One region of the Peribacillus sp. P4_B1 genome, then DNA from elsewhere that is predicted to be linked to it. Evidence: riboswitches for the same ligand, from Rfam matches in the RefSeq annotation. Region 1 holds a riboswitch; the other holds the start of a gene.
The links. A riboswitch is a leader RNA that binds a small molecule or an ion and turns the genes downstream of it on or off. The one in region 1 is predicted to bind S-adenosylmethionine.
Positions count from the first base shown of each region.

Region 2: it holds a riboswitch for S-adenosylmethionine, as region 1 does, so the genes downstream of both, metK (methionine adenosyltransferase) here and AC1DVK_RS14425 (bifunctional homocysteine S-methyltransferase/methylenetetrahydrofolate reductase) in region 1, are expected to answer to the same signal.

Region 1 covers NZ_JBFUHM010000022.1:44,151-54,783, reverse strand. The annotation lists gene metH (methionine synthase) at 1-176, opposite strand, end outside; gene AC1DVK_RS14425 (bifunctional homocysteine S-methyltransferase/methylenetetrahydrofolate reductase) at 169-2,016, opposite strand; SAM riboswitch class I at 2,121-2,219, opposite strand; gene AC1DVK_RS14420 (MOSC domain-containing protein) at 2,331-2,981, opposite strand; gene ku (non-homologous end joining protein Ku) at 3,498-4,340, opposite strand; gene ligD (DNA ligase D) at 4,490-6,334, shown strand; gene dapF (diaminopimelate epimerase) at 6,351-7,337, opposite strand; gene AC1DVK_RS14400 (NCS2 family permease) at 7,521-8,822, opposite strand; gene AC1DVK_RS14395 (beta-class carbonic anhydrase) at 8,979-9,551, opposite strand; gene AC1DVK_RS14390 (hypothetical protein) at 9,640-10,434, opposite strand.
Region 2 covers NZ_JBFUHM010000010.1:37,496-43,305, reverse strand. The annotation lists gene mnmM (tRNA 5-(aminomethyl)-2-thiouridylate-methyltransferase MnmM) at 1-3, shown strand, start outside; gene AC1DVK_RS07930 (hypothetical protein) at 160-555, shown strand; gene AC1DVK_RS07925 (lysophospholipase) at 630-1,433, opposite strand; gene AC1DVK_RS07920 (gamma carbonic anhydrase) at 1,644-2,162, shown strand; gene AC1DVK_RS07915 (hypothetical protein) at 2,458-2,634, opposite strand; gene metK (methionine adenosyltransferase) at 2,681-3,874, opposite strand; SAM riboswitch class I at 4,039-4,202, opposite strand; gene pckA (phosphoenolpyruvate carboxykinase (ATP)) at 4,602-5,810, shown strand, end outside.

The DNA of each region.
Region 1 (10,633 bases):
TGGATGGATTGGATGATTTCTGGTTGTGTCAGTGATAAATACTCATTGCAGCCCTCGAATTGTTCCCCGCCAAAATCCTCTGCTGTTAAATTCTCCGCTTGGAGCATGGTCCCCATCGCTCCATCAAGAAGGAGAATCTTAGTATCCAACTGTTCTTGAATCGCTTTTTTATTCATGTACTGCCACCTCTGATGTTTGTTTACTATCGACTTTTCTAATATATTTCGTAAGTTCCGCCGTCATTTCATAGCGAAGGAACGGAGTGATTAAATATATGCCCTTGAATTTTTCCCTTGCCGCGTCCACTAGCTCTCGTGCGATATTCACCCCTTCAATCCTTGACTTTACAGGGTCATCCCCCGCTAAAGCCATAGCCCTTCTAACATTATCAGGCAATTTGATGCCTGGGATTTCATTATGGATGAATTCGGCGTTCCGTGTGCTTGTCAAGGGCATGATACCGATGAAAATCGGGGTCTCTAAATGTTTTGTAGCTTCATATACCTCTTCAATCTGCTCCACCGAATAAATTGGCTGTGTCAAAAAGGATTGAGCACCACATGCAATCTTCTTTTCCATTCTCTGAACAGCTTTATCCAGATATTTCACATTGGGATTAAAAGCGGCGGCAATTTTAAAATTTGCCCGTTGGCCCAAACTTTGACCGGAATAGGAAAGACCTTCATTAAATTGTTTGACCATACTTATCAGGTCAAACGACGATAAATCATAAACCGAAGTGGCACCTGGGAAGTCCCCAATTTTAGAAGGATCTCCGGTGATGATCAATAACTCATTCAGCCCCACTGTCTGCAGACCCATTAAATGTGACTGCAGGCCAATTAAATTCCGATCCCGGCATGTTATATGCACCATCGGCGTTACATTCAATTGGTTCTTCAGTAAATTAGCCAGTGCATCATTCGATATCCTTGGTGAAGCAAGTGAATTATCCGCTAATGTAATTGAATCGACCCCTGCTTTTTTCAAAACCTCAGCACCAGTCATGAAACTCTCTATTCCCAACTTTTTCGGTGGATCAAGTTCAACTAGTATCGTCCTTTCAGTTTTGGCCTTTTCGTAAAGTGGGATTTCCAACTCTCTATCAATCACTTTAATTATTTCTATTTCACGGGTTTTAGTTATTTTCTCTTTTACTGGTACCAAACTTCCAATTGCATTCTTTACAGCTTGAATATGCAAAGGCGTCGTTCCACAGCAGCCTCCTATGATCGTGGCACCTTGCTCACGCAGCTCGAGGGCACTTGAACCGAAATATTCCGGCACAGCTTTATAGACAAGCCTTCCATCCACATAATCCGGAAGGCTGGCATTAGGATAAATGGCAATCGACGCTTGCTTTGGCAAACTTACTTCTTCCAAGGCCCTAATCATATGATGTGGACCGAGACGGCAATTCACCCCAACAACATCGGCACCCAATTGCTCAAGTTTTTGAAAGGCTTCATTTAAATGGATTCCATTTTGAAGATTACCCAGTTCATGCATCGAAACATTTGCGATGATCGGCAGTCCAGTTTCATTTTTAACGATTTGCAGGACGGTTTCAAGTTCTTCCAGGTCATAGAATGTTTCTAGGAGAATCCCATCAGGATTTTCCATCAGCAGACTGTATAGCTGTTCTCGAAAACCTCGCTTTATCTCTTCAATGCTTAAATCCGATTTCCTGATACTCCGCTGTGCCCCTATGGTACCGAAGACATATGCCTTTCCTTTTGCCGCTTTTTTAGCAAGGATGACTCCCTGGCGATTGATTCTGCTTACTTCATCTTCTAGTCCATGGCGTTTCAATTTGTTGAAGTTGGCTCCGTAGGTATTCGATTGAAGGATATCTGCACCAGCTTCCAAATAAGCACGGTGGATGGACACTATTTGATCTGGGTTCGTACAGTTTAATTCCTCATAACATTGATCGATGCCATTAGAGTACAGTAAGGTCCCCATTGCCCCTTCCCCAACCAGCATTCTTTCTTTCACTTCTTTACGAAAATTCATCATTACATCCTCTCTCAAAAACAATCCTGTTTTTGTCGTTTTCTATGAGTATGAGAGAAAAGAAAAAAAAACCTTCTCAAAGAAGAAGGTTTTTTGAAACATTCTCCTCATCTATCAAGCTCTGCTTGTTGGATTTAGCACCTTTGCCTAAGCTGGTTGCTGAGGTTTCTTCGGGCCAGTCCCTCCACCTCTCTCGATAAGATCCATTTATATAATTTTCACAAGATTTCAAAATTTGATTATATTTAATTTACATTAATAATCTGTCAATTTCAATACCTGATCGTCATTTTTTTCACTTTTGCAAAAATCATTCAATCTTTTGCAGCTTGAACTCTCTTTAATATCCTTTGTTTCCAGGCTTCCGCTAACGGATCCAGTTTAAGTAAAGCGTTTGCGCCTTCCAGCCCATCTCGTTTATGAAGGATCACCTCTGCTGCATAATGAACTGAAATTTTTTCTTGCAAACGATCTATTAGCACGATTTCGTTTTGTTTATTTATCGTTCCTTCTTGAAGTACTTTTGCAAAATAACCAGTGAAACTCGTTTTTAGCACGAGTTCCAAAAACTTAGGTTCTTGATTGAAGTGGGAAATGGTCGAACAAGGAATCCTCCCCTGGTTAATTTGAACAATCACTTCGCCTATTTGATAAATATCGCCGATATATGTTGATACCTCCGTCATCCCCGCTATGGTTAAATTTTCACCGAATGCAGGGATATCCAGCTTTTTAGAGAATTTTTCATTCCATAATGAATAATGCTCAAAGGGGTAAAAGCACAAAGCCCGATCAGGACCCCCATGGAACTTTACATTACCTACCCCATCACCAATTATGCCAGATCTAGTTACTGTCACATTATCCTGTGCTTGTTTATCCATGGCTGAAAAGATATCGATATTCGAAAAATTTTCCTGTTTGGGCCTTCCGGCATGAAGCGATTTGATTTTTCCATTTTCCATTTTTAACATCATCTTCCGTTCATTTTAATTTATATCATCCCATATGTTTAAATTATACTAAAAATCCATTTTTTCTGTAATTATTTATGAGAATATAGTGGATCGGAACATACAAAATCCCCCATGATCCGTTAAGCGGTCGAATATCATTGATTTCCAGAAAAAATCATAGGATAGTTTAGTAATTTTGTTGCTATTTCAGAATTAAATATGGTAGAATATGAACACAATATATAGTCGAAAACTACAACCGTTCGCCTATATGTTGATTTTCACGATTGAATTCCTCATTGTCGCTCTTTAGGGAGCGAATTTTTTTGCCTTCATTTTCATCCACTATTTTCTTTTAATCCCATTAATCGGGACATATTGATCCAATACCTATTTGTACATGCATTACTTATGTAATTTTAACGAATTATTTCTTTGTAAAGTCTTTCATAATCTTGCCATTCCCTTGGCTAAAACGAGCAAAAAGCCGAGCGACATAATGCGTCTTCCGCTCAGCTTCCTGTTTTATGCTTGTTTCTTTTTTTTCGGTGCCGCTTTCTTTCGGGTCGTCTTTTTCTTTTCCGGTTCATCATGTTTCGTTCGGTCAATGGATGCCTGTAAAGCCTCCATTAAATCTGTTACATTGTTGGAAACTGGCTCTTTTGTTTTGGCTGTAATCGTCGTTTGTCCCGTTTTCTTCGATTCAATCAATTCAAGTAATGCGGTTCGATAATCATCGGTGTATTTTGCCGGATCGAAAGTAGTCGTTAATTGATCTATCAATAACACGGCAGTATCTATTTCCTTTTTTACAATGGTATCATTAGCAGGGATATTCGGTACATCCGCTGTTGAACGAACTTCATCCGGATAATGGATCGTTTCCATCACCAAGGTATTATCAACGACTCGAATTACCGCCATTTGTTCTTTTGAGCGTATGATGATTTTCGCTAACCCTACCTTATCCGATTCCTTGAGGGCCTGTCTCAGAAGGGAATAAGCCTTTATCCCTCCATCATTAGGCGACATGTAATAACTCCGGTTAAAATATATGGGATCTATTTCTGCTATTTTAACGAAATCCACAATTTCCACGGCTTTTTCTTCGTTTTGTTTTTTCAGTTGCTCTAGTTCATTGTCTTCCAAGACAACAAATTTTCCCTTTGTATACTCAAAAGCGCGGACTATATCATCCTTACCCACTTCTTTCTGGCATACCGGACAAACTTTTTCGTATTTAATCGGTGAATGACATTCCTTATGCAACGTCCTTAAAGAAATATCCTTATCCTCCGTTGCAGCATGAAGTTTAATCGGAATGTTCACCAAACCGAATGATATGCTCCCCTTCCACATCGTATGCATATTCGTCACCTCATAACTTATTTTTAAAGAGAAGAACAATTTTATTATTCCCCTTTGTTCAAAAAAAACCGAAAAAACAATTGCCAACTCTAACACTTCGTTTTTTTGGCAAAATAATGTTAATCAATTATTTGCGGAGGTAAAACTAAATGAAACCAATGCTGCCAACCTATTACCCTGAAGCCCCCACCTCCAAAGATTGGCGTTATGAGGTCAAATATGACGGCTTTAGGGCAATTTTAACGATAGACTCCGATACGATAAGCATCTCGAGTCGAAACGAGAAGGAATTATCACCACAATTCCCAGAAATCATTGCGTACATCAAAAATTTGGACCTGGAAGATTATCTCCCGCTACAGTTAGATGGAGAGTTGGTTTGGCTTACCAATCAAGCAAAGGCCGACTTTTTCCAAATCCAGTGGCGAGGGCGCCTTGGGAAACAATCCTTAATTTCAGAAAAAGCTCATTTTTCGCCATGCCGGTTTATTGCGTTTGACCTGATTCGCATCAGCGGAAAGGACATAGCTGCTAAACCTATGGAAGAACGAAGAGGATTGATGCTGAATATGGGTGAAGCACTTGGTTTTCCTATGCCGCCTGACCCCAACGATAAGGCTTTGATCCAATTAATTGAGAGTTTTGACGTTTTGGATAATGCCTTGAATAAGGTCATCCTATTAGATGGCGAAGGGGTTGTCGCTAAGGAAGTTCGGGGTACTTGGCAAGAAGGAAAACGTACTACATCTTGGATCAAAGTGAAAAATTGGAAGACCGTTTCTTGTTTCATTACAGCATTGCACAAAGAAAATGGTTACGTTTCCCTCGCAGTTTTAAAAGAAGGTGCCGCAACGAAAATCGGAAGTGTTAAAAATGGACTGAGTGCTCAAGATAAAGGGATATTGCATGAACTGATCAAGCAAAATGCATCAGATGAGGATGCACAATTTTTTTATATCCATCCATCCATTTGCATCGAAGTTCAATTCCTACACGTATATGAGGAAAATGAATTGCGTGAACCTCAGTTTTCGCAATGGCTTTTACAAACGGCTCCCGAAGAATGCACATGGGAGAAATTCGTGATAGGCCAGTACACGTTTCCAGATACTGTACAAATAACCTCCAAGGATAAACCGCTTTGGATAACTGGTAGAAAAAAGGTGGTAAAAGTTGAATACCTCCATTATTTAAGAGAGGTTTCATCCTTCTTCTTACCTTTCTTAAAGGATAAACTGCTTACGACAATCCGTTATCCTCATGGCACTATGGATAAAGAAAGATTTTTCCAGAAAAACAAACCTGATTATGCGCCGGACTTTATTAAAACGTTCATGGATGTGGATATCGAGTATATGCTGTGTAACGATATTGAAACGCTTCTTTGGTTTGGTAATCAACTTGCATTGGAATTCCACGCCCCATTTCAGAAAGCGGGTAAAACAAGGCCCGACGAAATCGTCCTGGACTTAGACCCTCCTTCCATCGAATTTTTCTCATTGGCGATAAAGGCCGCACAGGAAATTAAAAAAGTGATGGAATCATTAAGGATAAAGGCTTTTGTAAAAACGTCAGGTAACAAAGGACTGCAAATTCACATCCCTCTGCCTGATGACAGATTTACTTATCAGGAGACACGCATATTCACCGACTTTCTCGGCGACTACCTAACCAGTTCCAACCCAAATGATTTTACAACGGAAAGAATGAAAATAAATCGGCATAATCGACTTTACTTGGACTTTGTACAGCATAGTGAAGGAAAAACCATAATTGTTCCTTATTCCCCACGCGGAAATTCTTTCGCGGGTGTGGCCACACCTTTGTTTTGGAAGGAAGTGGACGAAAGTCTCCAGTTGAAGGACTATACGATTGAAACCGTACCAAACAGATTAAAAAGGGAAGGGTGTCCATTTATGGATTACAGACTTGTCGATAATGGCCCAGCCTTTTTGGAAGTATTGTCATTCCTAAAACAAAAAAAGACCAACTAATTGTTGGTCTTTAAATTTATAATGTCGTTTTCAAATAACTTTGAACTTCATCCTGCAGCTTGGAATATAAGCTTGTTTCCGATTCAAAAACCTGTTTTTCAAGCATTTTGAATTTTTCGGGCTGATCTAAGTTTATATCGATCAATACCTTGAATTCATATGTTGCATTCCCGATTAAATCTATTGAATACTTTTGGCTTTCTTCATCATGATGGACGACGCATTTAACTTTTCCACCGTTATTATAGACAGATATTTCACTTTCCAATGAGTTAATTCCAACAGAGCATGTTACTAGGCTTGAAGCTGACATCGCCGTTCCACATGCATTAGTGAAGCCTACTCCCCGTTCAAATGTCCGCACATAAATGCTCCCTGGTTCAAGCTCTTTCACAAAGCTGACATTGACACCATCAGGAAAAAGCGCATTCGGTTGATTGACCTTTGTCGAAAGGTCTGCCTGCAAATCACTTTGCAAAACGTCACTATCGACGAGCGTGATTAAATGTGGATTAGGAACCGCCAATGCCGAAAATAAAAGGGTATCATGAAGTTCCGGCATTGGTTCGTTTAGCAATTGTTCTTTTGCTAATACAAGAGGAAGATCCTTTACATTAAAACTTACCGGGGAAATTTCCACCTTGAAAGTCGGGATGCCCTCATAAATATCTTCCGTTTTCTCCACGAGTAGATTTGCCTTCATCGTTTCCACAATCATTTTATCGAGCCCTAGAACGTCGTTCGCATAACGCGCAACACAGCGAAGTCCATTGCCACACATCGAAGCTTCCGATCCATCCGCATTAAAAACACGCATCCGGCAATCAGCCTGTTCACTTTCCATTACAAACAAAATACCGTCCGCTCCAAGCTTTTCCCTATTGCATAGGGCCTTCGCGAAATTTTTTCGCTCTTCTTCAGTAAACGTCAAGGCCGTAGTCAATTCATCAATTATTAAGAAATCATTACCTGATCCATGGCTTTTTAAACCTTCAATAATCATCCTGTCACATCCTCTAATATGCTGCTAGTCATTTATCATTTTTTAATATTCTATATCATAGCATTTTCAGAATGGATGTGTCATCGAGTAATTCACAATAAATCCATTTTTTTCGTCAAAAATATACAATAAGAAGAGCGGTTGGAATAAGAGAGAACTCATTCCAACCGCTCTTCCATAATATTAACCGAGCATACTGATGATGAAATAGACGATAAACATTCCAGCACTCACATACATCGGGGCTGACACTTCTTTCGCCTTTCCGGTAACAAGCTTCAAGAACGGGTACAGAATGAAACCGAATGCCATTCCATCCGCGATACTGTATGTGAATGGAATGATCGTGATGATCATGATTGCAGGTATACTCTCGGTTAAATCGCTGAAATCCAGCTTTTTAATGTTTCCGAGCATCAAAATGCCAATAATAATTAAAATGGGGGCAATGGCGCTATCAGGGATCACTTTAATCACTGGTATAAACAGCAATGATAGAATGAATAGCAAACCCGTCACCACTGAAGTAAAACCGGTTCTGCCTCCAGATGCGATTCCTGCTGCGGTTTCAACTGTTGCAACGGTAGGGCTCGATCCGAATATACCTGAAAATAAAACGGAAACACTTGTCGCCTGCAGCGACTTTTTATAGGCGTCCTGGCGGTTGATACTGTCTACATGCCCGTGTACAAGACCAATATTTTCAAAAACAAGAACCATCGTCATCGCAAATACACTTATCCAGAATTCAATTCGGTCCGCTTCCATGAACGATAATGAAAAGAAGAGATCGCCGTAGGAAGCTGTGTCTATGCCTGAAAAATGGATTTCCGATAGTTGAACCGTCCCGAAACAATAGGCAATAAGGCTACCTGCCAGGATGGTAATCATGAAGTTACCGGGGACATTCTTGATGAATAGCGTGATTGCCAGTAAAAAGGTTAACACCGTTGCACACACTGCTGGATCGCTTAAATCTCCCAATGCGACGATAGATGATGAACCTCCCGTGATTATCCCGCCCTTCTCGAGACCGATTAGCATCAAGAATAAGCCAAGACCAACAGATATGGCTTCTTTTATCGAACTTGGAATTGACTCACTGATTAACTTAGAGTATTTTGTAAAAGCAATGACTACAAAAATAACCCCTGAGATAAACACAGCACCAAGCGCCGATTGCCAAGATAGACCCATCCCTTGAACCATGGTATAAGCAAAAAGGGCATTTACGCCCATTCCTGGAACGAGGAGGATTGGGACATTCGCCCAAATTCCTATCATGACACAGCTTAAAGCAGATAAAAGAATCGTGGCAATCACTGCACCATTAACTGGTATGCCCGCTTCCGATAAAATCAGGGAATTCACGATGAGTATATAGACTATCGTAAAATAGCCGACGACTCCAGCAAGGATTTCACGTTTTCCATTCGTTCCATAGTCTGAAAAGTGGAAAAACGTTTCCAAGTTTAATTTCTTCATGTTGTATCCTTATAAAATTTATCCCTCGCCCACCCGTTTGTATTAGTGACAAACTACACTTCGCGATTTTATCAAAAAAAAGGATAAAAATAAATAGTATTGCTTAAAATTTGAAAAAAACTGCCGGAAATAATCCCGACAGCTTCGATAAATATATTATTTTTGTTCTTCCGCATACCCATCGACTATCAATTCCAGCTTCCCTGTATCGGGTGAAATGATAAGACCATGTACAGGAATATTTTTAGGTATTAAAGGATGTCCTTTAATCACTTCCACACTTTTCTTAACACTTTCATAAACATCATCAAATCCGCGAAGCCAACTGCGAATATCTATTCCTGCAGCTCCAAGGGTATCGATGGTGCTCTGTGGAATATCACGTTCAACCATTTTCCCTACTACAGAATCTGCATCTACTGATGCCATTCCACAGTCATGGTGAGGTATGACGAATACTTCATCTGCCTTTAGCTCATAAATGGCAATCAGGATACTTCGCATGACACTTCCAAATGGATGGGAGACGATTGCCCCGGCAGTCTTCAGGATTTTGACATCGCCATTTTTGATATTCAAGGATTTTGGCAATAGTTCAACGAGCCGAGTATCCATACAGCTTATGATGACCATACGTTTCTCAGGGAACTTATCCGTTCTATACTTAACATAATCACCTTTTTCTACAAACTGTTCATTAAAATTAAGAATCTCATTAAGTAAACTCATATTTACCACCTTTTATTATGTAATCAATCTATGTATCCTTCTATAATTATATCAAATATTAAAAGGATTTGCTAAAGGATAACACTAGTCAATTTGAACGATGATTTAGAGTGGCTGCACAAAACCCAAAGACGATGATTTTAGGGATTTCATCAACATTGGATGAAAAAGAAAGTATGGGGGTATTTGTCTTGAATCGTCTCCCCCATTCCATAGGCATCCAACCTTCTTGGTATGAAACGATCTTTTCCCCATCTTTTGTGACTATCTCAAAAGAATTCACACTCCCCGGCGTTTGAATGGGCATCCATTCTGTACCGTCTTCCTTATATATCATTCCATTGATCTTCACGAATGAACGATTTTCTTGATACGATCCAATAAGGCCGCCTTGATCATCCATGATCGTCATTTTATTGAAAAGCCCTCTTTTGATATGGTACTTGGCTAACAAGCGCCCCTCATTGTCCACCAGTTCATATCGCTTGGCCAGGAGCATCGACAAGAAATTGGGAATCATCCACATGAACCACTTCATATTCAAATCACGTATCTCGCCCATTAGAGACCCATCAGGTGCAAAGAGAAGCAGCCGCAATGTCGGTGCTGGCATAAAAGTCAATAAAACATGTTCATTTTTTAATAACCCGGCATTCGTGCCGACGAATTCATCAGGCAATTCCTTAATTCTACTCTCATATATCCTGTGACTGATAAATTGGACAATACTAAATAAAATAAAAGGAAACGTTATCAATAGTATATTGCCAGGTATCAACGAAAAAATATGGCAAATGAAAAATACAACGGCCAAAACAAGAGATATCCAAGAGGCATTGAAATTTGAATTGCTCGTTTTTTGATAATATTCACGTATATTCATATTCTGCTCTTTTCCTCACCCCTTACAAGAAAGTTTGCCGCCTTAAGCGAACATTAATTAGCAGTACTACAAGCCGCCCGTCTTTCACTTCCTAAAGTGCATTGAAGTTGTTATCATATTACTTTATTCGCTTTAATATGATCTATTCCCTTTTTAATGAAGGTCAATTCCCAACATGGTTCATATAAAAAAGGACTCC
Region 2 (5,810 bases), on a different contig from region 1:
TGATCGCTCCTGACACCGTTCTTTCGGAACGGTGTTTTTTCATTTGAAGGAAATGGCTACCCCTCAAATGATCGGCAGCAAATTTCCAATCATAACTTTTTGAATTTTTTGTCTATAATAATTATAATTAAAGAAAATAGATAAGAGGGTGTAGAAAAAATGGAACAGTTGCCTATTTCATTACTGACCGATATATTGACAGAAAGAATCAAAAGGGATTCGAGTGAAGAGTACGGGAATTTTGTCAGATCGCTTAATTCATTGACAGAAAAACAAAAAAACATGGAAGACCTCAAACAATTTGAAAATCATTTTGATAAGTTCCTGCCACAGCTCGATTTAGTGATTTCCACACAAAACCATGATGAAATCATGAATATGAAAGCGACGCTTTTAGATTTATTCGCTAATGACTTGAGCTTTAAATCCATCTATCTCCTATCCACCGCCTTATCCAATAAAAATGAACTTACACATTTGAGCCAATTTATGTATCCGGTTACTTTTTGGGCACCGGTCATCAAATCGTACGAATTGCTTACAAAAGCAGGTTGATCCATTTCAAATAAAAAAAGCTGCTGAATGTCTCACTTCAGCAGCTTTTTCAATTATCCCGCAGGATTTACCGATCAAACGACATACCCTAATATCTTTAAACGATTTTCAACAAAACTCAGCGCATATTGGAATACATCATCACGCTCAGGTTCGTTGAAGATTTCATGATAAAGCTTCGGCCATTCCTTATATTGCTTTTCACTGGCCAGGTTATAATTAAACCACTCACGAACCGCCTTCTTATTCACGATTCGGTCATCTCCGCCCTGCATGACCAAAAGCGGCACATCCTGAAATTCGGGAATCTCTTCAAAAGCATCCTTCATCGCCTGTGCAAGCTCGCGATACCAGCGAATCGAAACCTTCGTGATATATAATGTATCGTTTCTATCGGATTCACGAATTTCCGCACTTCTCGTCGCCATTTCAGGTGTCAATCCGGAATCTACCCTTAACTGAGGCATCATGATGTTCAAACCATGCGAGATGGTTGTCAGGAACCTCCGCGGCTTCGTCACGAGGCCTAAACATGGAGAAGAAAGAATCACCCCTGCAATGTCCCATTCCTCTTCCTGAAGAAGGCGTATCGAAATCAAACCGCCCATGCTATGTCCAAGTAAAAAGACCGGCAACGAATATTCGTAAGCCTCTTCTATCCAGCTTTTCACTTCGTCTAAATATTCATCAAAGGAATCGATATGTCCCCGGTAGGCGCGAGTTGTCATACCCTGCCCAGGAAGGTCGCCCATGACGACATGGTATCCAGCTGAAAGCCACATTTGTGTTAACCACTTATAACGGCCGTGATGTTCCATCGCCCCATGAATGATGACAATGACGCCTTTTGCGTCTCCTTCTGTCTCCCATTTCCACATTCGAAATCCCCCTTTCACTTTTCACTTGTTGTATACGATCCATGATAGTTAAAATAATATATATAAATTATAACCATATTCGTGATTTTCGCCAAAAAAGAAACCTAACAAGTTGTACATTTATATTATAAATAGCCAAGTGTATTTGCATACGGTATATTAAAATAATACATAAAAACATTCACTTCGGAAAGGAAATGATTGAAAATGATTATTTATCCGTTTAAAGGTAAAGAACCTGATATCGCTGAAAGCGCTTATATTGCTGAAAATGCTGTCGTGACAGGTGATGTGAAAATTGGTGAAGAATCGTCAATTTGGTTCAATTCCGTCATACGCGGCGATGTATCCCCAACCATCATTGGGAACAAAGTCAGTATACAGGATAACAGCGTTCTGCACCAAAGCCCAAATAATCCATTGATCATCGAGGATGAAGTAACCATTGGCCATCAGGTCATTTTACATAGCTGTAAAATCCGAAAAGGAGCTTTGATCGGCATGGGCTCGATTGTGCTTGATGCAGCGGAAATCGGCGAAGGGGCTTTTATAGGTGCAGGCAGTCTCGTTCCCCAAGGCAAAGTCATTCCACCGAACATGTTGGCATTCGGACGCCCAGCTAAGGTCATTCGTGAAATCAACGAAGAAGACCGTCAGGATATGGAACGTATCGTACGCGAATATGCTGAAAAAGGGCAATACTACAAAACGGCAGAACGTATAAAATAAACTGAATATAGCGGGAACTTATAGGACGCACCAAACTTACGAACTCACGAGTATATGAGCCAAATTCACGAGTAAATGAACCAAACTCACGAGTAAACGAGCCAAATTCACGAGTAAATGAACCAAACTCACGAGTATTCGCACCAAACTCACGAGTATTCGCCCAATCTCACGAGTATTCGCACTAATCTCACGAGTATTCGCACCAATCTCACGAGTATATGCACCAACCTCACGAGTATTCGCACCAATCTCACGAGTATTCGCACCAAACTCACGAGTATTCGCACCAAACTCACGAGTATTCGCCCAAACTCACGAGTATTCGAGCCAAATTCACGAGTAAATGAACCAAACTCACGAGTAAACGCCCAATCTCACGAGTAAATGAGCCAATCTCACGGGTATATGCACGTGAGTGGATTTCTATGGGATTTCTTGAATTATTCCCTCTGACGGCAAAATAAATCAATAAAAAAAGGTGTCCGCTATAAGCGGGACACCTTTTCATTTATTGATTATGCTTGTGCTTTTAATGTTTCTGCTTTATCTGTGCGTTCCCATGGAAGATCGACATCTGTACGGCCAAAGTGTCCGTATGCAGCTGTTTGTTTGTAAATCGGGCGACGAAGATCAAGCATTTTGATGATACCGGCTGGACGAAGGTCGAAGTTAGCGCGAACTAGGTCAACAAGGACTTCTTCGCTAACAGTACCAGTTCCGAACGTATCAATCGAGATCGATACAGGCTCTGCCACACCAATTGCGTATGCCAATTGAACTTCCGCTTTGTCAGCAAGGCCAGCTGCCACGATGTTTTTCGCAACGTAACGAGCAGCATATGCCGCAGAACGGTCAACTTTAGTAGCATCCTTACCAGAGAATGCACCGCCGCCGTGACGAGCGTATCCGCCATACGTATCAACGATGATTTTACGTCCAGTAAGACCAGCATCCCCTTGAGGTCCGCCAATTACGAAACGGCCAGTCGGGTTGATGAAGTACTTAGTTTCAGCATCGATCAATTCAGCTGGAACAACTGCTTTGATTACATGTTCTTTTAAATCTGCTTGAATTTGTTCAAGCGTAATTTCTGCATCATGCTGTGTAGAGATAACGATCGTATCAACACGTACAGGACGGTTATTCTCATCATACTCCACAGTTACCTGTGTTTTACCATCAGGGCGTAAGTAAGCAAGCGTTTCATCTTTACGAACTTGAGCCAGTCGGAATGAAAGTTTATGTGCCAATGAGATCGGAAGCGGCATAAGCTCTTCAGTTTCATTACAGGCAAATCCGAACATAAGACCTTGGTCCCCTGCACCGATTGCATCGATTTCTTCCTCTGACATGTGTCCTTCACGAGCTTCCAATGCTTTATCGACGCCAGCTGCGATATCGGCAGACTGCTCATCAATTGAACTCAATACAGCACAAGTTTCAGCATCGAAACCGTATTTCGCACGTGTGTAGCCAATTCCTGCAATCGTATCACGAACGATACGCGGAATATCCACGTAAGCGGATGTTGTAATTTCTCCAGCAACAAGCACAAGACCTGTTGTTACACTTGTTTCGCACGCAACACGTGCATTTGCATCCTTAGCAAGGATAGCATCTAAAATGGAATCTGAAATCTGATCACAAATCTTGTCCGGATGGCCCTCTGTAACAGATTCAGAAGTAAATAGACGTTTCTTTGACATCATATTTCCTCCTTGGAAGTTAGTATGTTGTAGGCATAAGCCTGATTTTTTACGGAACTCGTTTCCCTCATTAGTTTCAACTATAGACACAGAATTACTTATTAAAAACACAAAAACCTTCCCTGGCAAATGAGGAAAGGTTTAAAATTCTGTCTTCTATCCTTTCACTCTTATCGTTCAAGGGTTTTTTACCTTGCTCAGGTTAGCACCATCACCACTATTCCTTGAAGAACCATCGCTTTATTTTCGGCGATCGATCTTGGAGTCAAGTTCAATATGGCAGGTTGCTGGGTTTCAAAGGGCCTGTCCCTCCACCAACTCGGGATAAGAGAATCCGTACAATTTAAGATATTATCGTATCTGGTTGGAATTTGTCAATGCTTTTCTAAAAAAGAACATTTCCCCCAGAATGGCGTTCACGTGAAAATACGTGTTGGTTCAACGTCTTTAAAGGGTTTCCAAGCCAGGGCGAATAGAAATAATGAAAATTGCCATTAATAATAGAACATTGAGAACAAGAATTGGAAAGGCATCATGATTTACCATTCAAAATTAAGATGCTTCCATGAAAGTATATGCGATCATCCTGACTCGGTTCCTTCCCATTTAAATTGATTAATGCGGCCAGTTGAAAATTATCACAAAAAAAAATAAATAGTATAGACTATTTAAATGAATGTGTTATACTAATTGTAATATAAAAACTTAAACAAAGGAAGGTACCTCATATATGAATTCTGTAGATGTTTCTAATGAGTTACACCAATTATTAACAGGAAACAATGTTCAAACTCAACTTTCAGTTCCTCAATTGGTTGAAAAGGTATTGAGCAGAAACGAAGGCGTTTTAACATCAACTGGCGCAGTAAAAGCTGAAACCGGCAAATATACTGGTCGTTCACCTAAAGATAAATATATCGTGGAAGAAGCATCTGTTAAAGATAAAGTCGATTGGGGTTCAGTGAACCGGCCAATTTCCGAAGATGTGTTCAATAAACTATATAATAAAGTAGTTGACTACCTAAAAGCAAAAGAAGAGATTTTTGTTTTCAAAGGTTTCGCTGGTGCAGACGAATCATCACGCCTTCCTATCCAAGTTGTTAATGAATATGCTTGGCATAATCTTTTCGCCCATACTTTGTTCATCCGTCCAAACGAAGAGGAACTAAGAGGTCACGAATCAGAATTCACAATACTTTCGGCACCTAATTTCAAAGCAGATCCAGAAGTGGACGGAACTTCTTCTGAAACTTTCATCATCGTTTCATTTGAACGCCGCACCATCCTTATCGGCGGAACGGAATATGCAGGAGAAATGAAAAAATCGATCTTCTCGATCATGAACTACTTACTTCCAGAGGCTGGAATCCTTCCAATGCATTGCTCTGCTAACGTAGGACGTGAAGGGGACGTCGCTTTATTCTTCGGACTGTCCGGTACAGGTAAAACAACGTTATCCGCAGACACTAATCGTAAACTGATTGGCGATGACGAGCACGGCTGGTCTTCTAACGGTGTTTTCAACATCGAAGGCGGCTGTTATGCGAAAACGATCAACCTTTCACGCGAAAAAGAACCACAAATTTTCGATGCGATCCGTTTCGGTGCCGTATTGGAAAACGTAGTTGTTGATCCTGAAACACGTGAAGCGAACTATGATGATAGTTCATTAACAGAAAACACTCGTGCTGCATACCAAATGCAAGCGATCGATAACATCGTGAGCCCAAGTATCGCAGGACACCCAAATACAATCATTTTCTTAACAGCTGATGCTTCAGGCGTACTGCCTCCAATCAGCAAGCTTTCCAAGGAACAGGCAATGTTCCATTTCCTAAGTGGGTACACAAGTAAATTGGCTGGTACTGAAAGAGGAGTAACTTCACCGGAAGCTACATTTTCAACATGTTTCGGTTCACCATTCTTACCGCTTCCGGCT